Regions from separate parts of the Sporosarcina sp. SAFN-010 genome, predicted to be linked through region 1. Evidence: riboswitches for the same ligand, from Rfam matches in the RefSeq annotation. Region 1 holds a riboswitch; each other region holds the start of a gene.
The links. Region 1 has a riboswitch for thiamine pyrophosphate ahead of ACR65F_RS07795 (ECF transporter S component). Riboswitches for the same ligand answer to the same signal wherever they lie in the genome.

Region 1 (3,282 bases):
TCTCTCCTAAAATCGTCACCCAGGAACCTTGGCTAATAGATGCATTTGGCACGTGAATAACGGATTTCTTGCCGCGATACCCGTTGAATTCCTCCGCATGAAGAACTTCAACCGAACTTATAGATGAACGATTCTCACTCAACGTCTTAAATGCTTTTGAATCCAAATAGTCAACCCATACTCCTGGATACCAAATGCCATATCGAATGAGTTCTTCCTTATAATCTTTAAAAATCGAATCGGGTGGACCATCTGCTAATATTGCTCCATCATCCGTAAATAGAACGACACGGTCAATCCACTCAGCAATCTGTTCGATTTTATGTTCCACAATTACGACAGTTTGCTCAGCTGTTGCGGCTTGAATGGACGTCCATATTTGGTCCGTACCTTCAGGGTCGAGAAGAGCGGAAGGTTCATCTAAAAACAGCACTTCTGGCTCCATCAGCAAAACGGATGCCAATGCTAGCCGCTGTTTCATGCCTTGCGATAGTTCAAGAATCGGCGTGTGAATGTCTGGCAGATGAAGACCTACACATTCCAAAGCTTCGACAATTAGCGCAGTCATATCCTGGCGAGGTACGTTCAAGTTTTCCAATACAAACGCGAGTTCTTCGTCTACATAAGGCATGCAAAATTGTGTGTCGGGATCTTGGAAGACAAATCCCCATGAATCCGGAAGCTCAAGTTTTTCCGCTTTCATAGGTAACTCAAAGGAATTCGGGACAATACCACTCGCAACTTGCAGCAACGTGGACTTCCCGCAGCCGCTCGGACCGAGCAGCAATACTTTCTCACCCTTATTGACTGAGAAGGAGAGGTCCTTAAACAACAAGGAATCCTCCCCAGGAAACTTCAATCGCAAGTTGGTCATACTGAGCGCAGCCTCTCGTTGGTGTGAGATTAAGGTTTCCATTCAAATCACCTGTCCAGCAGCGAATATTCTTCTTTCGCCACCGGTCGTATTGACTGAGTAACGCCTGTTGCTTCGAGTGCACGAACGATAAGAACCGCAAATACTCCAGTAAAGATGAATGCACTAATTGCACGCAATCCGTACTTTACAACGAGCGCCCAAGTTTCCAAGTCTGCATATCCGTAAAACATGTCCAGTCCGAAACTCGCAGCACACGACAAGATCCCTCCAAGACCTGCGATGATCATAGAGAACTTCCTATATCGGAATGCGGCAAACAGCAATTCTGCAGCTAATCCTTGAGCAAATCCATAGATCAGAACTTCCAAGCCATGGCCGATAAATGCAGAGAGTCCTGCGCCAGCAATACTGGCGATCAATGCGACACCAGGCTTACGGATGAGCAGAAATGCAAACACCCCATTCATGAACCACATTCCATAGAGTAGTTGTCTCGCTACTGGCATCATCGGTTTGACGACAGTATAGAGATCATCCCAAAACTTCATCAGGATACCGAACACGACACCGACCATGATGGTAATGAGTAAATCGGTGAATGTTAACTTTTTCAATGAACTCCAACTCCTTTTTTGCTTGTGTTCTCACAAAAAAAGACCGTCTGAAAGCGCAGACGGTCGAGGAGTGGGTTCCCGGGTACCCAAATGATCCTCAGATCACGGCTCTCTACGCTGGCATTATCCAGATCAGATGCGGTCAGCAGCGGATTCATCTGCTATCTCAGCCTGATTCACTCAAGCACCCGTACGGTCAGTTATGTAAGTGATTCGAGTATACAACAGTACAAATTTTCTGGCAACCTCACAATCTACTTATAGTTTTTTGATATTAGGTGTTCGCAAGCGCTATTTCTAAACGTTTGCCGAACTTATCACGCCAATCGTCAGCGAGTGCTTCTATCGCTAACACACGACGGATTCCTTCGATATCTTTAGGATTATGGAAGTACGTTGTATTGGCTTCAAGTACTGTGACTCCATGTGAATCTTTTTTGTGTAACGTTATCTGGTCATCCGACCGAACCATTCCTTCTTTTAGAACGCGACATAAGTAGCCTGTAAATCCGGTTTGGATCATGTTTTTCATCATAGGATATCCAAGGCGCTGGTCAATTGTGTTGCATGGAATTCTGCCTTGGGTCACTTGTATGACAGCGTCTCCAAGTGTAAAGATATCACCTATACAAATTTCAGATTCGGTCATGCCGGATGCTGTGATATTTTCTCCGAATGCTGCGGGTGGAAGTACACATTCAAACTCATCATTCCACTTTGAATAGTGTTCATGAGGATACATACAAACTGCACGATCGAGTCCACCGTGGTGTTTTTTATCAGCCACGTCGTCGCCTTTGAAACCATCAACAGACAAAAATGCTTCTTGAATTGTTTCCTTACAAATGCCGGTCACGAGTTCTTTTCCTTTTGACGTACTAATTTGCTTAGGTAAACTCGTAGATAGTGCCACTAATTGCATGTATTCTCCTCTTTTCTATTCATTAGATTATGCAATAAGTATAGCAAATAAGACAAGAGTTAACGACAGTATTCTGATAACAAGGTGAATTCCAGAGAATTGGTCGACCAAATGCGTCTTTGCCCCTATAATGGGTACAGGAGAACTAGAACGTATTTTGGAAATGGGGAACAGGTGTGAAGAAGGCGGTAATATTCGATTTTGATGGGACGATTATTGATACAGAATCAGCATGGTTTGATATTTATCAGGAAATCTTGAAGGAGCAGCATGGATTCAACTTGACGTTAGAGGAATTCGTGAAAGTGGTAGGTTCAACGGATGGAGCCTTATTCGACTTTATTGACCAGTCGCTCGATGTGCCAATGGATCGTACTGTTTTCCATGATCAGGTCAATACCCGGTTTGAAACGATTCGGGAACAATTGGCTTTACGGGAAGGGTTTTTAGAGACTGTAAAACAACTAAAAGAACGAGGGATCTTGCTGGCTGTTGCGAGTAGTTCAAATCGAAATTGGATCGAAGGGTTTCTCACGAAATATGGCTTGCTGGAGTATTTCCCGATTATCGTTTCAGCAGATGACGTGGATGAAGTGAAACCAAATCCAGCTATTTACGAAGTGGCATTGGAACGACTTGGTGTTACACCAGATGAGGCAATTGCTGTGGAAGATTCCTATAACGGATCGATTGCAGCAATAAGCGCAGGCGTGCATTGCTTAATCATCCCGAATGATGTGACGCGTTCGTTATCGTTCCACGAAAAGGGACAACTGATTGAGTCGTTTTCTGATTTTGACTATCGTTTACTAGAGCAGTAAATAGGTAATTCGAGAGCGTTCTATCCAAAAATGGATGGAACGCTTTTA
Region 2 (3,282 bases), on a different contig from region 1:
CTAAAAATGATTGCATCCGCCCATTCCAAGTCTTCCGGTGTCACTTCTGGAATATCTTGCGTTGCGTCATGATGTTTTTTCCACGCTGCATTCGATTCGATTGCAGCTGCTGGTGCCGTTTCTTTCACTTTCAACATCTTCACTTCAGATCCTGCTTCTTCAGCGGCTGCTGCCGCCCATTCAGCTAGCTGATGATTCGTGCCCGTTGAACTGTAGTAAACGATTGCTGTTTTTGTCATATTTATCTCTCCCTTTTATCTTGAATAGAATGATGCTGTCACAATAGGTAACTGAGTTAATTGATATTGGAAAAACGCCAATACTGATAAGCCGTAACTCCACTCATATAAGCAAGTCCTTCACTTCTGCTTTGATGAACAGGAATCCATCGATTGGTTTCCCCTTTTCTTAAATAGATTTCATGATTCGGTGACTGGTCATGGAAACCAGTGAGGTCATACGTTCCATTCCTTCTTAGGACTGCCTGGACTTCATAGTTTATATCTGGAGCTGTCGTCAATGGGTTGCCCACTGCGTGTTCTAAGTTAAATCTCGTTTCATCTCTTCCATAATCAAACTTTTTCATAATAATTTTTTTATCGGATGCCGTTTCGCGGTCGCGTATTTTTTTATCCAATCCATAGGCAACACTTTCACCTATTCTTTTTGTGAACGTAAGGGGATCATCCGGGTTGTTCGTATGGATTTCAATGTCTACAAAAGTTCGAAAGGCATCGGACTCCGGGTCAAATTGTCGATCGTCACCTTTAAAATACCGATTAGGGGAGAGTACATTCGGGTTCTCAACTAGGTCGGCCTCAAGAAACGTTTTGTATCGGAAGTTCCATTGGTTGACGGTTGCTGGTTTTTGATAATCATAAATTGAAGTCAATAACGCAGAGGGGCTATCAATAGATTTCAACATCGTGAACCCTTCAATGTAGGCTGGTTTTTCCTTGTCTTTTGGTAAAAACAATCCCAAGGCTTTAGCGATGAAAGATCTCGCATTGTTGAAGGTCACTTCAGATTGAACAATGGACCGCTCACAATAGATCGCGTACGTAATTGGTTCATCCATCTTAAAGTCCCTGTCGATAAATCGATTAGTATCCACCTGGTCTAGCTGTTCTCCATTGCGATAAATGATATACGTCTCTGTGTCACTCAAACGTTCCCAAGACAATGCGATTTGAGTTCTAGCGATGATTGTCGTCGTGACAAGTGACTGAAGAGGATTGCTTTTGTTTTTCTCCATGGAAAATGTGGAAGTCTGCATGACGACCACGTCCTTCACTTCATCATTTACATATCGTTCGATTGTATATTTATAAAACGTGTCCGCTAAAAGATCAGTATCTTGAAAATCAGGGGATGTACCTTCATAAATGTGCTCGCCGTCTTTATACACGTGGTACATTCCACCTGCATCATCCCACTCAAATGCAATTCGACCAACTTCATGGGTGACAGATGTGATTTCAAAGCGATCCGGCATGTACATGGCCTCCTTTCACGTAGTAGTTGTATTTTGCCCTTATTGCCAATTTTTAAAACTATGATATAGTGAGGGAGAAAACTGAAAACGATTGCCCACTGGGGGAGTCTTTGTAAAAGACTGAGACGCGTATAGATATGCGGACCCTTGGAACCTGATCTGGCTCATACCAGCGGAGGGAAGTGGATCGCACATGGACGAGTCTAGTTCTTTATAGATTCCTTGAAATTTCCTATTACGCGAGCCGCTCCTTCGACTGATGAGTCGATAGGGGTGGCTTTTTTTCGGTTCATTCATCGAAAGGGGCGGTTTTAAATGACATTTTGTGAAGAAGTTCGTGAGCTTTGTAATGAAAGCTGGGAGGCTAGTTTTAACCATCCGTTTGTTCAACACTTGGCAGCTGGGACACTACCTGAAGACATTTTCAGATTTTACGTTCTCCAAGATTCGTATTACTTGAAGCATTTTGCAAAAGTCCATGCACTGGCTGCTGTGCAAGCAAAAGATTTAGCAACAACTCAACGCTTTGCACAGCATGCGGAAGAAACATGTGGGGCTGAGATTTCGCTGCACGAAGGATTCTTTGAATTACTCGACGTTACTGATGAGGACCTCAACTCGTTTGAGGCAGCGCCAACAGCTTATGCCTATACTTCTCATCTGTACCGAACAGCCATGAATGGGGACATTGCGGATACGCTAGCAGCACTACTCCCCTGCTATTGGTTGTATTACGAAATTGGTGAACGATTGAAAAACGCTACGCCAAATCATCCCATTTACGATAAGTGGATCGCGACATACGGATCCGAATGGTTTGAACAAGCGACCCGCGAACAAATTAACCGCATGAATGAACTGGCGGATTCTGTTTCATTAGAAAAACGTGAAGAACTGAAAGCCCACTTCGTGAAAAGCAGCCATTATGAATTGCAATTCTGGGAAATGGCTTGGACTCAACAACAGTGGGCAGCCGATTCTAAAACGGAGGTAAAGCTTTGATGCGACAGCATACCATTCTCACAGACCTGAGACAGACCAAACCATTAGTACACTGCATCACGAATATTGTGGTGGCTAATTTCCAGGCGAATGGCTTGTTGGCTCTCGGAGCTTCTCCAATTATGGCGGATTCCTTGAAAGAAGCTGCAGATATCGCCGCAATTTCTTCTTGTACCCTTCTGAATATAGGGACATTAGATTCGACAACTGTCGATTCGATGATTGCTGCTGGAAAGAGTGCTGTACAACATGGACATCCCCTCGTGCTTGACCCTGTAGGTGCGGGTGCAACTGGATTTCGTAAGCAAACAGTTGATCACCTGTTAGACACGTTGGATTTTACACTGATCCGAGGAAATGCAGGCGAAATTGCAGCGATTGCTGGTGTTGCATGGAATGCCAAAGGTGTTGACGCCGGAAGTGGTGACGTTGATATTACAGATGCAGCAAAGCAAGTTGCTCGACAGAATAACTGTTTAGTCGCTGTAACGGGTGAAACGGATCTGGTTACTGATGGAGAACGAGTGATTCGGATATCTGGCGGACATGAACTTATGACGCTTGTAACCGGTTCAGGGTGTCTCCTCAGTGCAGTGGCTGGAGCATTTTTAGCAGTTAGTAATGGGGATACCCTTCAAACAGTAGCTGAGAGTCTTGCATTCTATAAAAAGTCTGGAGAAATCGCAGCTGAACAGTCATTTGGCCCTGGCGATTTTGCTATGAACTTTTTAAATACGCTTCATTCCATAGAATCTCAAGATGTTGCCGACAATCAATTCCAGTAC
Region 3 (3,282 bases), on a different contig from region 1:
GAAGACATGAATTATCCTGTAATCGTGAAGCCGAGTGATACTGTTGTCTATAACCAAAACAAGTTTGCCGGACAGCAAAAAGTGTACAAAGTGAACTCTCTGATTGAATTAAACGAAGTCATTGAAACGGTGAAGAATAGTGGGTACAACGAAGAGCTGATCATTCAAGATTTCATCCCAGGTGATGATACATATATGTGGGATTCGGTTATCTATTCAAATTCAGCTGGACAAACCCAGCTCGTCACGTTTGCACAAGTTGTTTTGCAAGAACATACTGTGACTGCAATCGGAAACTACACAGCTGTGATTACACGATACAACGAAGAAATGATGTACAAGTTGAAAAACTTCTTAGAGGCTGTGGGCTATAGAGGCTTTGCGAACTTCGATTTGAAATATGATCCTCGCGATAAGAAATTCAAAGTTTTTGAAGTGAATATCCGCCAAGGTCGTTCTAGTTACTATACAACGGCTCTAGGACATAACATGGCAAGTTATTTTGTGGATGATTTGATCTACAACAAGCAAAAGCCACTAGTATTGCTCAACAAACCTTTCCTGTTCACAGTAGTTCCAAAGATTGTGCTAAAGAAGTTTGTAACGAACAAGGCAGTTAAGAGAGACATTAAACGTCTTTTGAAACAGAAGCAGTTTGTAAACCCGCTGTTCTACAAAGGGGACAAGCATTTGAAGCGGAAGCTTTATTTGTTCCTTAGACAAGTGAATTATTATAAAAAGTATAAGAACAATAATTGGTGACAACTAAAAAAGCGACAAGAGCGTTAGACCGCTCTTGTCGCTTTTTATTGTGTTTTATTCTCCAAGATCTACGTTGTGATAGACTTGTTGAACGTCTTCGAGGTCTTCGATTGCATCGATCATTTTTTCGAATTGCTCAACTGATGCCGCGTCAAGCTCGACATCGTTTTGTGCAAGCATAGTCAATTCAGCGACTGTGAAATCAGTGATTCCTTCAGCTTTAAACGCTTCTTGAACTTCGTGGAATGCTGTCGGATCTGCGTAAACTAGAACTTGCCCGTCTTCTTCGCTAATGTCATTGACATCCACGTCGTGTTCCATCATCAATTCAAGGACGTCATCTGCTGACTTCCCTTCAATTCCGAAAACAGCAGTGTGGTCGAACATGTATGCAACAGAACCACTCACACCCATGTTGCCTCCATTTTTACCGAACGCTGCGCGTACTTCTGATGCCGTCCGATTGACGTTATTCGTTAACGCATCGACGATGACCATCGATCCATTTGGTCCGAATCCTTCGTAGCGAAGCTCATCGTAGCTCTCTTCTCCTCCACCTTTAGCTTTTTCAATTGCACGTTCAATAATTGTTTTCGGTACACTATATGTTTTTGCACGTTCTAAAACGATTTTAAGAGCTTGGTTCGATTCCGGATCCGGCTCCCCTTGCTTTGCTGCTACATATATTTCGCGACCGAATTTTGCATAGATCCGGCTCGTGTTGGCATCTTTTGACGCTTTCTTCTCTTTAATATTATTCCACTTACGGCCCATTTTGACCACTCACTTTCTGTTTGGATGAATCAGAGTAGAAAATCCTTTTCTTAGTATATCATGACTAAATTCATTGCGGAAAGTAAAAAACGCTGAAACTATGAGACTTGCTACTTACAGAAAAGTATGGCAAAGTAATAAGTGAACACCATACAACTTCATCACTGACAATATGTAGGGGTACCGGAGAACCGGTTGAGATGCATGCGACATGCAGACCCTTTGAACCTGATCTGGGTAACGCCAGCGGAGGGAACATATTCATTCCATAATGATTATGTGACGCGTACTTCCGAAAATCGGGAGTGCGCGTTTTTTTGTTGCAGTGTGAAACTCCAGGAGGGAATTTCATTGAAACGAATACTCACAGTTCTGTTTGCTGCATCGCTTCTCACAGCTTGCGGAGCAGAAAACGAACCAAGCTCGTCAAGTGGAGACGACAAAGAAGCTACCCAAAAAGTCCATTTCGCGCTCGATTGGACACCAAATACGAATCATACTGGTTTGTATGTAGCTCAAGAAAAAGGATACTTTAAAGATGAAGGACTGGATGTAGAAATCATGCTTCCGGGCGAAGCTGGTGCTGATCAGCTCGTAGCATCAGGAAAAGCTGATTTTGGAATCGGTGCACAGGAAGCACTCACAGAAGCACGTGCGGCAGGTATTCCAATCGTTTCGATTGCTGCAATCATCCAACACAATACGTCTGGATTTGCTTCCTTAAAAGAGGCAGGCATAGAATCGCCGAAAGACTTCGAAGGGAAAAATTATGGCGGTTGGGGTGCTCCTGTTGAGCAAGCTGTCGTCGAATCCCTGATGGAAAAAGATAACGGCGACAGCAGTAAAGTAAAGTATATCAACATGGGTTCTTCTGATTTCTTCACAGCGATTCAACGTGATATCGACCTTGCCTGGGTATACTATGGCTGGACAGGCATCGAAGCCGAACAACGTGGAATGGAACTGAACATGCAATATTTGAAGGACTACTCAGAGAATCTGGATTACTATACACCCGTCATTACTACAAATGAAAAACTCATTGCAAAAGATCCCGAGAAGGTGGAAGCCTTTGTTGCAGCTGCTGTAAAAGGGTACCAGTTTGCAATTGATCATCCTGAAGAAGCTGCAGATATCTTAATAAAAGCCGTCCCTGATTTAGATCCAGAGCTCGTCAAAAAAAGTCAGCAATGGCTTTCCCCTAAATATCAGGATGACGCACCTCGCTTCGGCGAACAACAACTGAAAACATGGGAAAATTACGCGGAGTGGATGGATGAGAACAACTTGCTTGAAGGCGAATTCAACGCAAAAGATGCATTCACAAACGAGTTTTTACCAAACTAAGGAGGAAATGAAAATGGCGAATGCACTTGTTAGTATTCAAATAATACCAAAGACCCCAAACGGCGAAGATGTCATTCCGTATGTAGATGCGGCGATTGAAGTGATCGAACAATCTGGTGTTCCTTATCGGGTCGCACCACTTGAAACGACGATGGAAGGCGAACTTGGAAACTTGCTCAGCATTATTGAAAAAATGAACACTCGTATGACTGAATTAGGAGCATCAAGTGTCATTTCCCAAGTGAAAATCTACAGCAATCCTGAAGGTGCTTCTATGGAAAAGCTAACGGAGAAATACAGATGAAATCGGCAGTAAATAAAGGATGGCGGCCGCTTCTGGTCTTCATCCTTTTACTCGTTATGTGGGAAGGCGCTGCTCGGCTTTTCGATGTGCCCGCT

Region 2: linked by a shared signal. The riboswitch ahead of tenA (thiaminase II) and the one ahead of ACR65F_RS07795 (ECF transporter S component) in region 1 are both predicted to bind thiamine pyrophosphate.
Region 3: linked by a shared signal. The riboswitch ahead of ACR65F_RS07230 (ABC transporter substrate-binding protein) and the one ahead of ACR65F_RS07795 (ECF transporter S component) in region 1 are both predicted to bind thiamine pyrophosphate.

What each region holds. Positions count from the first base shown of each region.
Region 1 covers NZ_JBPFDS010000005.1:68,118-71,399, reverse strand. The annotation lists gene ACR65F_RS07800 (ABC transporter ATP-binding protein) at 1-916, opposite strand, end outside; gene ACR65F_RS07795 (ECF transporter S component) at 922-1,491, opposite strand; TPP riboswitch at 1,584-1,693, opposite strand; gene ACR65F_RS07790 (MOSC domain-containing protein) at 1,766-2,413, opposite strand; gene ACR65F_RS07785 (HAD family hydrolase) at 2,590-3,234, shown strand.
Region 2 covers NZ_JBPFDS010000008.1:72,927-76,208, reverse strand. The annotation lists gene wrbA (NAD(P)H:quinone oxidoreductase) at 1-239, opposite strand, end outside; gene ACR65F_RS10580 (DUF3238 domain-containing protein) at 296-1,495, opposite strand; TPP riboswitch at 1,586-1,693, shown strand; gene tenA (thiaminase II) at 1,811-2,497, shown strand; gene thiM (hydroxyethylthiazole kinase) at 2,497-3,282, shown strand, end outside.
Region 3 covers NZ_JBPFDS010000004.1:168,700-171,981, reverse strand. The annotation lists gene ACR65F_RS07240 (carboxylate--amine ligase) at 1-762, shown strand, start outside; gene ACR65F_RS07235 (YebC/PmpR family DNA-binding transcriptional regulator) at 817-1,536, opposite strand; TPP riboswitch at 1,703-1,808, shown strand; gene ACR65F_RS07230 (ABC transporter substrate-binding protein) at 1,888-2,883, shown strand; gene ACR65F_RS07225 (thiamine-binding protein) at 2,897-3,187, shown strand; gene ACR65F_RS07220 (ABC transporter permease) at 3,184-3,282, shown strand, end outside.